DNA from 3 places in the Allobosea sp. OAE506 genome. Region 1 is predicted to be linked to each of the others. Evidence: predicted binding sites of a transcription regulator. Region 1 holds the regulator's gene; each other region holds the start of a gene.
The links. Region 1 encodes LexA, which represses DNA repair genes until DNA is damaged. Its sites were predicted from a motif close to TGTTCNNNNTGTGTTCNG; they were not measured.
Positions count from the first base shown of each region.

Region 2: a site for LexA is predicted at 3,232-3,249, ahead of ABIE41_RS05330 (helicase-related protein). Genes of this name have one in related genera too.
Region 3: a site for LexA is predicted at 3,207-3,224, ahead of ABIE41_RS22860 (PA0069 family radical SAM protein). Genes of this name have one in related genera too.

Region 1 covers NZ_JBEPOB010000001.1:3,591,888-3,596,722, forward strand. The annotation lists gene trpD (anthranilate phosphoribosyltransferase) at 1-541, shown strand, start outside; gene trpC (indole-3-glycerol phosphate synthase TrpC) at 549-1,361, shown strand; gene moaC (cyclic pyranopterin monophosphate synthase MoaC) at 1,358-1,855, shown strand; gene ABIE41_RS17435 (molybdopterin molybdotransferase MoeA) at 1,855-3,066, shown strand; gene lexA (transcriptional repressor LexA) at 3,177-3,917, shown strand; gene ABIE41_RS17445 (ComEC/Rec2 family competence protein) at 3,930-4,835, opposite strand, start outside.
Region 2 covers NZ_JBEPOB010000001.1:1,101,316-1,106,150, forward strand. The annotation lists gene ABIE41_RS05330 (helicase-related protein) at 1-3,142, opposite strand, end outside; gene ABIE41_RS05335 (alpha/beta fold hydrolase) at 3,455-4,342, opposite strand; gene ABIE41_RS05340 (MerR family transcriptional regulator) at 4,485-4,835, opposite strand, start outside.
Region 3 covers NZ_JBEPOB010000001.1:4,705,422-4,710,256, forward strand. The annotation lists gene ABIE41_RS22850 (site-specific DNA-methyltransferase) at 1-896, opposite strand, end outside; gene ABIE41_RS22855 (ribonuclease HII) at 1,158-1,769, opposite strand; gene ABIE41_RS22860 (PA0069 family radical SAM protein) at 1,961-3,082, opposite strand; gene ABIE41_RS22865 (hypothetical protein) at 3,276-3,764, shown strand; gene ABIE41_RS22870 (DUF721 domain-containing protein) at 3,811-4,308, shown strand; gene ABIE41_RS22875 (DsbA family protein) at 4,416-4,835, shown strand, end outside.

The DNA of each region.
Region 1 (4,835 bases):
CTCGATGCGCCATGTCGCGCCGGTGCGCGTCGAACTCGGCACGCGCACGATCTTCAACCTGCTCGGCCCACTCTCCAACCCGGCCGGCGTCAAGAAGCAGCTCATCGGCGCCTTCTCGGAGACCTGGCTCGAGCCGATGGTGAAGGTGCTGGCGAGCCTCGGCTCGACGCGGGTCTGGGCTGTCCACGGCTCCGACGGGCTCGACGAGATCACCACGACGGGGCCGACCCGCGTGGTCTCTTTGGACAACGGCAAAATCGAGAGCTTCCAGATCTCGCCCGAGGATGTCGGGCTGGCCCGCGCGAGGCCGGAGGATCTGCGCGGCGGCGAGCCGGCGCAGAACGCCGAGGCGCTGCGAGCGGTGCTCGACGGGCAGAAGACCGCCTTCCGCGACATCGCCGCCTTCAACGCCGCGGCCGCGCTGCTGGTCGCCGGCCGGGCGGGCGATCTGCGCGACGGCTTCGCGCAGGCGAATGCAGCGCTCGACAGCGGCAAGGCGAAGGCGACGCTCGCCGCCCTCGTCTCCAGTTCGAACGCGTGAGGGCCCGATGAGCGACATTCTCGCGAAGATCGAAGCCTATAAGCGCCAGGAGATTGCGGCCGCCAAACTGGCGATCCCGCAGGACCAGATCGAGCGGCTGGCGCGCGATGCCGGCCCGACGCACGGCTTCGCCGAGGCGCTGGCCTCCCAGCACGCCGCCGGCCACCCGGCGCTGATCGCCGAGATCAAGAAGGCCTCGCCCTCCAAGGGGCTGATCCGCGCCGACTTCGACCCGCCCGTGCTGGCGCGCGCCTATGCCGCTGGCGGGGCCGCCTGCCTCTCCGTTCTGACCGACGGCCCCTCCTTCCAGGGCCGTCCGGAATTCCTGCTGCAGGCGCGCGCGGCGTCGGGGCTGCCCGTGCTGCGCAAGGATTTCCTCTACGATCCCTATCAGGTCTACGAGGCGCGGGCCTGGGGCGCAGACTGCATCCTGATCATCATGGCCGGCGTCGACGACGCCACGGCGCGCGCGCTGGAGACCACCGCCTTCGACCTCGGCATGGATGTGCTGGTCGAGGTCCATGATGACGTCGAGCTCGACCGGGCGCTCGCGCTGAAGAGCCGCCTGCTCGGCATCAACAACCGCGACCTGCGCGATTTCACCGTCGATCTCGCTGTGACCGAACGTCTCGCGCCGCGCGTGCCGGCCGACCGGATCGTCATCAGCGAGAGCGGCATCTTCAGCCACGCCGATATCGGCCGGCTGAACGGCGCCGGCGTCCGGACCTTCCTCGTCGGCGAAAGCCTGATGCGGCAGGCCGATGTGACGGGTGCGACCCGCGAGCTGCTAACCGGCCGGGCCCAGGAGAGCGCCGCGTGAGCGGGCTCAGCCATCTCGACGCCCAGGGCCAGGCGCATATGGTCGATGTCGGCGACAAGGCCGAGACCTCGCGCACGGCCATCGCGGAAGGCTGCGTTGTGATGCAGCCGCAGACGCTGGCGATCGTGCGCGCCGGCGACGCCAAGAAGGGCGACGTGCTCGGCACGGCGCGGCTCGCCGGCATCATGGCCGCCAAGCGCAGCCATGAGCTGATCCCGCTCTGCCACCCGCTGCTGATCACCAAGATCGCGGTCGATCTCGCGATCGACGACGCGCTGCCCGGCATCCGGGTGCGCGCCGAGGTCAAGGTCAAGGGCCAGACCGGCGTCGAGATGGAGGCGCTCACCGCCGTCAGCGTCGCCTGCCTGACCGTTTACGACATGGTCAAGGCGGCCGACCGCGGCATGCGGATCGAGGGTATCCGGCTGATCCACAAATCCGGCGGCAAGTCGGGCGTGTTCGAGGCTGACGTCACCGCCAGGGGACAGGGCTGATGGCCCTGACGCCGGTCCCCGTCGCGCTGCGCGCGCTGCTTGACAGCGTGCCTGGTCCAACGCCCATCGAGACGCTGCCGCTGGCGCAGTGCGCCTGGCGGGTGCTCGGGTCCGACATCGCGGCGCTGCGGACGCAGCCACCCTTCGCCAATTCGGCCATGGACGGCTATGCGGTGCGGGCGGACGATCTCACGCCCGGGACCGAACTGCGCGTTCTCGGCGAATCCGCGGCCGGGCGCTCCTTCGGCGGCAGCGTGGCCGCCGGCGAGGCGGTGCGCATCTTCACCGGCGCGCCGATCCCCGAGGGCGCCGACACCATCCTGATCCAGGAGAACGCCGACGGTGTCGGCTCGGCCGCGATCACCGTCCGCGAGGGCGCGCCGAAGGGCAAGTTCATCCGCAAGGCCGGGCTCGACTTCAGCCTGAACGACAGCCTGCTCGCCACCGGGACCCGCCTCGACAGCGCCGCACTCGGGCTCTCCGCCGCTGCGGGCCACCCGGCGCTGCCGGTGCGCCGCAAGCCGCTGGTCGCGATCCTCGCCACCGGCGACGAGTTGGTGCTGCCGGGCGAGACCGTGGGGCCGGACCAGATCGTCGCCTCCAACTCCTTTGCGCTCGCCGCTTTGGTCGAGCAGGCTGGCGGAACCGCGCTCGATCTCGGCATCGCACGCGACGACCATGCCGACCTCGCCGAACGAATCGGCCGGGCGCGGCAAGCCGGTGCCGATGTGCTGGTGACTTTGGGCGGCGCCTCGGTCGGAGCGCATGACCTCGTCCAGGAGGCGCTGAAGCGCGCCGGGATGGATCTCGGCTTCTGGAAGATCGCGATGCGGCCGGGCAAGCCGATGATGACAGGCCGGCTCGGCCCGATGGTCGCGATCGGCCTGCCGGGCAACCCGGTGTCCTCGATCGTCTGCGGACATCTCTTTGTCGTCCCGGTGGTCGAGGCCCTGCTCGGCATGCCCTCGCCCGAGCGCGACCGCAGCGAGCCCGGGCTGCTGGGGCGCGACATGCCCGCCAATGACGAGCGCGAGGATTATCTGCGCTCCAGCCTGGTGCTGACCGACTCGGGCTGGGAGGCCACGCCCTTCGAGCGGCAGGATTCCTCGATGCTCGGGTTGCTCGCCCAGGCGCAGGCGCTGGCGATCCGCACGGTCTTCGCGCCGGCCGCCGCTAAGGGCGATCCCTGCCGCTTCATCCGCCTGCGCTGAGGGGCGACACGGGCACGTCGGCTTGCGGAACACAACGCGAACGGGTATGGTGTTCGTGATTTGTTTCGAATCTGCGGTGATCGGCAGATTTCAGAGCGCCGGCGGGGATCATGCTGACACGCAAACAGTTCGAACTGCTTCGTTTCATACAGGAGCGACTGCGCGAAAGCGGCGTTCCCCCCTCCTTCGACGAGATGAAGGATGCGCTCGACCTCAAGTCGAAATCCGGCATTCACCGCCTGATCATGGCGCTCGAGGAGCGCGGCTTCATCCGCCGTCTTCCGAACCGGGCGCGGGCGCTCGAAGTGATCAAGCTGCCCGACGGTGCCGGCGGCGGGCTGCAGCCCGGTGCGCGCCGCTTCAACCCCTCGATCGTCCAGGGCGGGCTCGGCAAGGAGACGCCGCCGGCCAAGGACGGGCTGCCCGGCCGGGTACGGCCGGTCGAGACGGCATCGGAGGATGCCCGCAACACGATCGCGATCCCTGTCATGGGCCGCATCGCCGCGGGCACGCCGATCTCGGCGATCCAGAGCCGCAGCCACAGCGTCGCGCTGCCCGCCGACATGCTGGGCTCGGGCGAGCATTTCGCGCTGGAGGTCCGTGGAGACTCGATGGTCGAGGCCGGCATTCTCGACGGCGACACAGTGGTGATCCGCCGCCAGGACACCGCCAACACCGGCGATATCATCGTCGCGCTGATCGACGACGAGGAGGCGACGCTGAAGCGGCTGCGCAAGCGCGGCTCCTCGATCGCGCTGGAAGCGGCCAATCCCGCCTATGAGACGCGCGTGCTCGGCCCCGACCGGGTCAAGATCCAGGGCCGGCTGGTCAATCTGATGCGGCGCTACTGACCGGCAGCCGCCTTAAGGGAGGCGCTCGGCATCGGGCGCGTCCTCGCCCGGCGGCGGCGGAGCTGTGCTCGCGGGTGTTGGCGCGGGCTGGGGACGACGGCGGCTCCAGGGCCGTTCGCCGGTATCCTGTGCCGCGAGGTTTTGCCAGCCAGACCTGGTCTTGACGAGTGCGGTCGCCCCGTCGCGTAGCAGCGCCATCCTGTCGATCAGCCGCGCGCGGCAGGTCGCGGTCCAGGGGATCGGTGTCACCACCACATCGGCGCGGCGACAATCCTCGATGATGGCGAGCCGGTCCTGCGCATAGGCGATACTGTGCCCCTCCTTCGTCGTCATGACGCAGCCGCGGGCATCGCAGGCCGCGCCCTTGCGCAATGAGGGATCGTCGGGCTGGCGGCCGTCGCCATCCGCCGTCAGCCATTGCTGCATGACGAAGCGGCTCGGCTTGCCTGCAATGACCAGCAGGCCGTCCCTGCCGCGCACCGCGATGCCCGAGCCGTCGCGCTCGATCAGGATCGCCGGCTTGTCGGGTTTGGCCGCAACGGCGACGCCTGTGACCAGCGGCAGGATGGCCAACAGGCGCAGCTTCGTCGTCCACAGCGTCGCCCAGAGCAGCGCGGCGGCAAAGCAGCCGAGCGCGGCCGGGCCGAAGGCCGCCAGCACGAGGGTCGAGTGGTCGATGGTCGCGACCCAGTGCGCCAGCTTCAGCACCACCTCCGAGGCCATGCCCATCAGCCACCAGGCCGGCGCGTCCAGCCCGAAGGGATAGGCGAGCACGCCAAAAACGGCGGCCGGCATGACGAAGAGCGAGACGAAGGGCAGCGCCAGCGCGTTGCCCAGCAGGCCGAAGGGGTTGAAGGTCTGGAAATGATAGGCGCCGAAGGGCGCCGTCGCCGCCGTGGCCAGCAGGGTCGTCACGAT
Region 2 (4,835 bases), 2.5 Mb from region 1:
CCTCCGGGCGCTGGCCATCCGGCCGCGGGCCGCGCTGGCCCTGGCGGTTGCGCTCGTCGCGGCGCGGCTCGCGCTCGGGGCGCGGCGTCGCAGCCGCGGCTTCGCCGGACGCGGCCTGGGCGGGGGCGGGTGCATCGCCCTCGCGGCGCGGACCGCCCGGGCGGGGACCACGGTTTGGCCGGTCGCCACGGCGTCCACCGGGCTGGCGCTCGCCGGGCGCACCCTCGCGGGCGCCGCGCGCCGGCTCGGGGCGGCGGCCGCCCTGATGGCGGTGCGGGCGCCAGACCTCGATCATCTCGGGTTCGGCCGGCGTGGCCGGAATGGCGGCCGGCGCCTCGGCAGACGCGGTTTCGGGCTCCGCGACCTGTTCCGCCTCGGTGGCGGGCATGGCCGAGAGCAGGTCGGCCGGCACGGGCTCGGCGGCCGGCTCCAGCTCCTGCGCCGTCAGGATGGGTGCGTCGGGCGTCTCGGCTGCCGGAGCGTCCTGGGGAACGGCCTCCGTCGCCGCCTCGGCCAGCTCGGCCAGCTCGGCCGCAGCGGCGGGGGCTTCGCCCTCGGCGGGCTCGCCGGAAGCCGACACCTCGCCGGCTTCGACGGGCGCTTCGGTTGCAGCCTCGGCCGGCGCGGCTTCGGCAATCGCGGGCTTGGCCGGGGCGGCGGCGAGCGGCACGGTGATGGCGGGACCCGCGCGCTTGACCGAGACATAGCCGAGCGAACGCAGGATCGAGGCGAAGTCCTCGCCGGCGCAGCCGACGAGCGAGGTCATCGCGCCGGTGACGACGAAGCCGTCCTGATCCGCCGATCCAGTGGGCGGGACGCCTTGCGTCACGCCGGGGCGATAGGCGATCGCCGGTCGGATCAGATCCGCCAGGCGCTCCAGGATGTCGACGCGCACGGCCCGCTCGCCGCAGACGCGGTAGCCGGCGGCGCGATAGAGACCCTTCGGCACCGCCTTGTCGACCGGGAAGGAGGTTCGGCCCGAGGCGGCGAGATGGGCGATGTCGTCCAGCCCCGACAATTCGGGACCGCCATGCTTGAGCGCCCAGAGCTGAGCGGCGAGGGCGCGCGGTGCGGGCTTGAGCAGAGCAGGCAGATAGAGATGAAAGGCGCCGAAGCGGAGGCCGAGCTGGCGCAGCGCGGCGCGGCCCTCCTGGTCGAGGGCCTTCATTTCCTCGCCGACCTTGGCGCGTTCGAGCACGCCGAGCGACTCGGCCGCCTGATAGGCAATGCCGCGGGCGATGCCGGTGAGCGTCGAGGCGTCCTCGAGCAGCTGCAGCGCACCGAGCAGGCGGGTGATGTGGTTCTTGAGCCAGAGCTGAAGCCGCGCCTCGACCTGCTCTCGGGCTTGACCCGCGAGATGCTCCTCGACGAGCAGGCGCAGCCGCGGCTCGATCGCCTTCTCGCCGGCGACGAGGCGGGCGACCGGCTCGCCGATCCAGCGCAGCAACCCGTCATGCGACAGCACGAAGGCATCGTCCCCGGCGAGGACGACGCGCGCGGCGCGCGCCTCGATCTCGCTCGCCAGCGCCTTCAGGGCGGCCAGGTTCAAGGCCTTCGCCTCCGGCCCGCCGGCCTTCGGGTCCGCCGTAAAGCGGAAGCCCTGAAGCATTCCGACGTGCTGGCCCTCGACGAGCACGTCGCCCGTCGTGGTGACCTCAGCCTCCAACATCGCATTCTCCCGCAAACGGCGCAGCAGCACGCTGGTGCGCCGGTCGACAAATCGGCTGGCCAGACGCTCATGCAGAGCGTCCGAGAGCTTGTCCTCTACAAGACGCGCAACCCCCTGCCAATGCTCCGGGTCGGGCAACCAGTCCGGACGGTTGGCGACGAAGGTCCAGGTGCGGACCTGAGCGATGCGGGCGGAGAGCGTGTCGATCTCGCCATCGGTGCGGTCCAGCGCTGAAAGCTGGGTGCGATACCAGTCGATATCGAGCCGTCCATGGCGCATCAGGCGCAGATAAAGGGTGGTGGCGAGGTCGGCATGCTGCTGCGGCGCGATCTTGCGATAATCGGGAAGGCCGCAGACCTCCCAGAGCCGTTCGACCGCCGGCCGGCCCTGTGCCAGCGCCTTGATGTCGGGATCGCGCGCCAGAATTTCGAGCGTGTTCATGTCCTCGGCGATCAGCGCGCGCGTCAGTCCGGGCTCGGTCGGCTGCAGGTTCAGGCTGTCCAGCAGCTGAGCGACCGAGCGAAAATCGAGATCGGTGTTGCGCCACTGGAGCTGCCGCACCGGCTCGAAGCGGTGATTCTCGATCGCGTCGACGAGATCGGCCTCGAAGGGCGGGCAGCGGCCCGAGGTTCCGAAGGTGCCGTCGCGCAGATGGCGGCCGGCGCGCCCGGCGATCTGGCCGAATTCGGCCGGATGCAGCTTCCGGAAATGGTGGCCGTCATATTTCTTGTCTGCGGCGAAGGCGATGTGGTCGACATCGAGGTTGAGCCCCATGCCGATCGCGTCGGTGGCGACGAGGTAGTCGACGTCGCCGGACTGGTAGATCTCGACCTGGGCGTTGCGGGTGCGTGGGCTGAGCGCGCCGAGCACGACCGCCGCGCCGCCCTTCTGCCGGCGGATCAGCTCGGCGATGGCGTAGACCTCCTCGACCGAGAAGGCGACGATGGCCGAGCGCGGCGCCAACCGTGTGATCTTGCGGTCGCCGGCGAACATCAGGTTCGACAGGCGCGGCCGCGTCACCACATTCACGCCGGGAATGAGCTGCTCGATCACCGGCTTCATCGTGCCGGCGCCGATCAGCATGGTCTCGGCGCGGCCGCGCCGGTTGAGCAGGCGGTCGGTGAAGACATGGCCGCGATCGAGATCGGCCGCGAGCTGGATCTCGTCGATGGCAACGAAATCGACCGCGAGGTCGCGCGGCATCGCCTCGACGGTGCAGACCCAGAAACGCGGACGGACCGGCTTGATCTTCTCCTCGCCGGTAACGAGCGCCACCGCCTCGACCCCCGCCTTCTCGACGACGCGCTGGTAGACCTCGCGGGCCAGCAGCCGCAGCGGCAGGCCGATCATGCCCGTCGGATGAGCGACCATCCGCTCGATGGCGAGATGGGTCTTGCCCGTATTGGTCGGGCCGAGCACGGCGGTGACGCCGTGGGCGCGGGCCGAGGGAGGCAGGGAGCGTGGAGGGAGCAAGGCCGACGCCGATCGTGGTGAGTGCCGGGCCGGGGCAGCGCCTCCCGGAGGGCGCCGCTGCGGCCCGGAGCCAGCGGTAAACTAGAAAGCGGAACGAGTCCCGAACGAAGCGGGCCCGAATCGCTGACTCCCAGAGAATCGGGATTTGTTCTCGCGACCGGCGGTTCGCGCCGCGGCGCTCCATCCGGGGCGGGGTCGGTGTCTCGGCATCGCCTGTCCTCCGGTGGTCGCGCGCAGGACGCCCGTCATCCGCCGCAGAGCCTATCTAGGCATGCTTCGCGAGGAAACGAGGGCCGGCTGCGCGAGCGGCGCTCAGCCGAACACCTCCGCGACGATCTCCGCCGCCTCGTCGGGCGCCTCGACATGCACGAAATGCCCGGCCGTTTCGCAGAAGCTGACCTGCGCGTCATCGAAATGCTCGGGCACGAAGGCGGCCCATTCCGACTTCAGGACGGGGTCATGGCGGCCCCAATGCACCCGCGTCGGCTGGTGGATGCGGACCGAAGGGGTGGGGTGGCCGTCGATTGCCGCCAGCCGGGCGGCGTTCTGGCTGCGATACCAGTCGAAGCTGCCGCGCAGATTGCCGGGCTTCATGAAGTTGTCGATCCAGAGCTCCAGCGCCGGATCGAACGCATCCTTGCGGTGGCACCAATGCGTGAGGAAATGTGAGAAATACAGCGCGCAGGACTGGCGGCTGAGACCGACCAGGGCCTCCGCCAGCGGCAATTGCTGGAAGGACTGGTACCAGACCTCGTTGACATGGCCGTCATGGACCCAGCGCCCGGCGATGCTCTGGGTCGGGCAGTTGAAGAAGAGCAGCCGCTCGACGAGCTGGGGGTGGCGCCGCGCCATCGCCTGGGCGGCATAGGCGCCGACGTCGTGGCCGACCACGCCGACCGATTCCAGGCCGAGCGCGCCGACCAGCGAGGCCATGTCGTCGGCATGGCTGTTGGCGCCGACATCGCTGCGCGGCGCGGCTGACTTGGCGCTGTCGCCGAAGCCGCGCAGATCCGGCGCGATCAGCCGGAAGTCGCGATGCAGCCGGTTCATCAGCGGCAGCCAGGTCGCCCAGAACTCCGGCCAGCCATGCAGGAGCAGGACAGGACACCCGGAACCGATCTCGGCGACGTGCAGCGTCGTGTCGCGCACCGCGATCTGGCGATGCCGCAGACCGGGCGGCGTGGCGAAGTCGCTGGACATGGGGGCTCCCGAGTGGTTCCGCCGAAGGCTAGCGTTCGAGAGGCTCGCGCCGCAATGCCCGCGCGGGTCGCAGGCGGTCGGGATGACGCTTCTCCACAGGCTGCGCGGCGTGCGCCGCCCGGGCGTCGCGGCCGCCGCAGCGTCAATGCGCGGCGTGACTGCAGCGGCCGTGGTCGGCGAGCGCCTCGATGATCGCGCAGTCGCAGGCGGCGACGCCACCGGAGCAGGTCGCGGCGATGCGCTCCAGCTCGGCCTCCAGCGAGCGCAGCCGCGCGATCTTGTGGCGGACCTCGTCGCGATGCGCGACCGCGATCGCATGGGCCTCGTCGCAGGCCATCGCGGGATTGTCGGAGAGCCTGAGCAGGGCGCGGATCGCCTCGACGGCGAAGCCGAGATCGCGCGCATGCTTGATGAAGGCTAGGCGCTCGACGTGGCGCCGGCCATAGCGGCGCTGGTTGCCCTCCGAGCGCTCGGGCGGCGGCAGCAGGCCAAC
Region 3 (4,835 bases), 1.1 Mb from region 1:
GCCTCCGGCGGCAGCGGCTTGATCGCGGCGATGCGCTGGCGCGCGGCCTCGGCATAGCCGGGATCGCGCTCGCAGCCGATGAAGCGGCGGCCGAGCGCCTTGGCGACGGCCCCGGTTGTGCCGGTGCCGAAGAAGGGATCGAGAATCACGTCGCCTGGGTTGCTGGCCGAGAGCATGACGCGGGCGAGCAGGGCTTCGGGCTTCTGCGTCGGATGGACCTTGGCGCCGCCTTCGTCCTTCAGCCGTTCCTCGCCGGTGCAGAGCGGCAGATACCAGTCCGAGCGCATCTGCAGGTCGTCATTGCCGCCCTTCAGAGCCTCGTAGTGGAAGGTGTATTTGGAGGCCTCGCCACGGGCCGCCCAGATCAGCGTCTCATGCGCGTTGGTGAAGCGCCGGCCGCGGAAATTCGGCATTGGGTTGGCCTTGCGCCAGACGATGTCGTTCAGCACCCAGAAGCCGAGATCCTGCAGGATCGAGCCGACGCGGAAGATATTGTGGTAGCTGCCGATGACCCAGAGCGCGCCGTCGGGCTTCAGCACGCGGCGGCATTCGGTCAGCCAAGCACGGGTGAAGGCGTCGTATTCGGCGAAGGAGGAGAACTTGTCCCAGTCGTCATCGACGGCATCGACGAGGCTGTCATCGGGCCGGCGCAGATCGCCCCCGAGCTGGAGATTATAGGGAGGATCGGCGAAGACGAGATCGACGCTGGCTGGCGGCAACGCCTCGAGCGCAGCCACGCAGTCACCGAGCAGAATCTGGTCGAGCGGTAGTTCGATCGGCAGGCTGGCCGGCTTGATCCGGGGGGCCTTGATCGGTGACTGCAGCGCGGGCCGTCCGGTACGCGAAACTTGAATCCGGACGGCGGCGCTGGTGGTCCCGGTACGCAAAATACCCATGACGCCCCAAGACCGTTACGCAACTTGAACAGTCGCGATATTGGCCAGTCAGGGTAAAAGCCGAGTTTCCGCGCTGAAAAAAATGCGTCTCATTCTGGGGCTGCAGTTTTTGCCCAGCCCCTTGGCGGATATGGGGAATTGCTAAGGGGAGGTTAAGGCGGGAGGGTGCGCGCAGCGTCATGCTAGGGCTCGACCCGAGCATCTCCTGCAGGGGGTTCTCGGGTCTGCGCTGCGCTTCGCCCGAGAATGACGGCTGCATGCCTAACGCCGCCAGACGCCCTTCACCGGCGCGAAGGAATAGCGGTGTTCGGGGCACGGGCCGTGGGCCTGCAGGGCGGCGCGGTGATGGGGCGTGCCGTAGCCGGCGTGGAGCGAGAAGCCATAGGCCGGATAGCGTGCGCAGAGCCGCGCCATCATCGCGTCGCGGGTGACCTTGGCGACGATCGAGGCCGCGGCGATCGAGGCGATCTGCGCATCGCCGCCGATGACGGATTCGCAAACGCATGCCAGCGCCGGCGGATCGTTGCCGTCGACGAGGACGGCTGACGGCGCGACCGCCAGTGCGGCCACGGCGCGCCGCATCGCCAGCAGCGTCGCCTGGCGAATGTTGATGGCGTCGATCTCGACGGCTGTGGCGCTGGCGACGCCGATGGCGAGCGCCGATTGCGCGATCAGCGCGAACAGTTCCTCACGCCGCGCCGGAGTCAGGTTCTTCGAATCGTCGAGCCCCTCCGGCACCGTCTGTGGATCAAGGATGACCGCCGCCGCCACCACGGGCCCGGCCAGCGGCCCGCGTCCAACCTCGTCGACCCCGGCCAGCGGCCAGAGTCCGTTCGAGATGGCGTGCGTCTCGCGGTGGAAATGGGCGGTCATGGGCGCGGCTTATGGCGGATTCGCAGGGAAATCCAGAGCGGCGATCCCTTCTCAGCCCTCATCCTGAGAAGCGGGCACAAGCCCGCGTATCGAAGGATGTTTCAACTGGTTCCGGCGCCTCCTGGAACATCCTTCGAGACGCAGCCTGAAGGCTGGTCCTAAGATGAGGGATCGCAAAAAAGACGGTGCCCCTAAAACAGGCTCAGCTGGGCCTTCTCCCGCTCCGGCTTGAGAAAGAGGTCGCTGCGAAGCCGTAGGCGCGCACCGTTGAAGCCCAGCCGTTCCGCCGCCATCTCGAAGCGCCGACCGATCATCCAGGCATAGGGGCCGGAGCCGACCTGGCGCTGGCCCCAGGCTGCATCGTAATCCTTGCCGCCGCGCGTCGAGCGGATCAGCGAGACGACATGGCGCAGCTTGTCGGGGTGATGGGTCAGGAGCCAGTCCTGCACGAGGTCCTTCACCTCCAGTGGCAGGCGCAGCAGCACATAGCCGGCCTCGCGCGCACCGGCCGCCTTGGCCGCATCGAGAATGCGCTCGATCTCGTGCTCATTGATTGCCGGGATGATCGGCGCGACCAGAACGGTCACCGGGATGCCCGCGTCGGACAGCGCCTTCACCGTCTCCAGCCGCTTGGCCGGTGAGGCGGCGCGCGGCTCCATGCCGCGCGCGACCTTGGGGTCGAGCGTGGTGATCGAAATCGCGACCTTGGCCAGCCCCTTCGCCGCCATCGGCGCGAGGATGTCGATGTCGCGCTGGACCAGCGCGGACTTCGTGACGATGCCGACCGGATGGTTGAACTTGGCGAGCACCTCGAGGATCTGGCGCATGATGCGCAGCTTCTTCTCGATCGGCTGGTAGGCGTCGGTGTTGGTGCCGATCGCGATGGTACGCGGCTGGTAGGAGGGTGCCGACAGCTCCTTCTCCAGCAGCAGCGCAGCGTCGGGCTTGGCGGTCAGCCGGCTCTCGAAGTCGAGACCGGGCGACAGGCCGAGATAGGCATGGCTCGGCCGCGCGAAGCAGTACACGCAGCCATGCTCGCAGCCGCGATAGGGGTTGATCGAGCGGTCGAAGGAAATGTCGGGGGAATCGTTCTTCGTAATGATGGTCCGCGGCTTCTCGACCGCGACCTCGGTCCTGAACGGGGCGAGATCGCCGAGCGAGCCCCAGCCGTCATCCTCGCTGAGGCGCTGCTCGGCCTCGAAACGGCCGCCGGGGTTGATCGTCGCGCCTCTGCCGCGGCGGCGCTCCGGATCGATGCGGTGGCCGGCATAGGCGACCGGATCGACCGGCGCCACGCGCGCCGAGACCGACATCGGCGTCGCACCGGTCTGCTTCAGCGGTTGGGCCGAAATCGGCCTCGACGAGGGCCTGCTCTGGAGCATGGCGCTGAACTTCCCTGAAAATCGCCGGGAATCGGCGATTTCTGCGTCGTTTAATGTGAACATAAAGAGAACGGATTGCAAGCGACAGGATTGCGACATGCTGCGCTGCGACATAAGGAGGCGCATGCTCACAGCGGTCATACGCAGCACCGGCTCGACCGAGGCTCTCGCGGCCACCTTCTCCGTCCTGATCCCGGCGGTGGCCGACGGATTCCTCGGTCATGCCGTGGTTCTCGACGCCGCGGGCGACGCCACGATCGAGCGTCTCGCGGATGCGACGGGGGCGAGCTATCTGCGGGCCGGGGCAAGCGACAGCTGGCCGGCGGGAGCCGCTCAGGCGCGGGGCGACTGGCTCTTCCTGCTCGAGGAAGGCGACATTCCGCAGGCGCACTGGCCGCAGGCGGTCGAGCGCCATTTGCTGATGTCGCCGGAGAGGCCCGCGCTGATCCCACTCAAGGGTCTTGCCCAGTCGCTGCGCGAGCGTGCCGGGATCTCCTTCGGGCCGCACCGGTTGCGCGCCGGCCTCGTCCTGCCCAAGGGCCATGCGCTTGCGGGCCGTCTCGGGGCTTCGCCGCAGCGCCTCGCGGTGGGCCGCGAGCGGGCAGCGGGATAGCGTGCGGCCGGCTTGCGCCGGCGACCGCGCCGCCGCACACTCGCTTATGGCCGTCAAACCCCTCGCAGATCTGATCGACGACCTGCTCGCGCCCGCTCTGGCCGCGCAGGGTTTCGCCGGGCGGGCGATCGTCGCGCTGTGGCCGGAGATCGTCGGCGAGCGACTGGCTGCCCGCACGCGCCCGCTCAAGATCGACTGGCCGCGCCGGCGCCCGGCACCCGGCGAGATGTCGGAACCCGCGACGATGGTTGTGCGGGTCGAGAGCGCCTTCGCGCTGGAGATGCAGCAGCTCGGGCCGATCGTGATCGAGCGGGTCAACACCCATCTCGGCTGGCGCGCCGTCGGCAAGCTCGTACTGAAACAGGGACCGGTCGAGGCGCCTGTCGTGGCGGCCGCGCCGCCTGCGGCCGATCCCGCTCTGCTGGCGCGGATGGAACGGCAGGTCGCCGGCGTCGAGGGCGAGGCGCTGCGCGCCTGTCTCGCGCGGCTGGGCGCGCATGTTTCGCAGCGCGCGGCCCGCCATCGTGCCGACACAGCTTCGTGAGGCGCCGCGCGCGGCGGCGGTGACGATCTTGCCACAATCATCCGCGCGTCTATAGGACCGACAACCGGGCCTTGGCCCCTGACACGCGCATTCCAGGAACCACAACGATGACGAACAGGCGACAGCTTCTGACGGCCACGGCCGGTCTCGCGGCGGCCGCGGTGCTCGGCGCGCCGACGGCGCAGGCCCAGGCCGATCTCGCGACGCCCGGCCCGCTCGGCGATGTCTGGCTCGGCCCGGCGGACGCCAAGGTCACGATCATCGAATACGCCTCGCTGACCTGCGGCCATTGCGCGACCTTCCACAAGGACACGTGGCCGGCGCTGAAGGCGAAGTACATCGACACCGGCAAGGTGCGCTTCACGCTGCGCGAATTCCCGCTCGATCCGCTGGCGACGGCGGGCTTCATGCTGGCGCGCTGCAACGGCAACGACAAATATGTCGCGATGACCGACCTGCTCTTCGCCCAGCAGAAGGTCTGGGCCTTCACCGACAAGCCGGTCGATGCGCTGTCGACCATGGTCAAG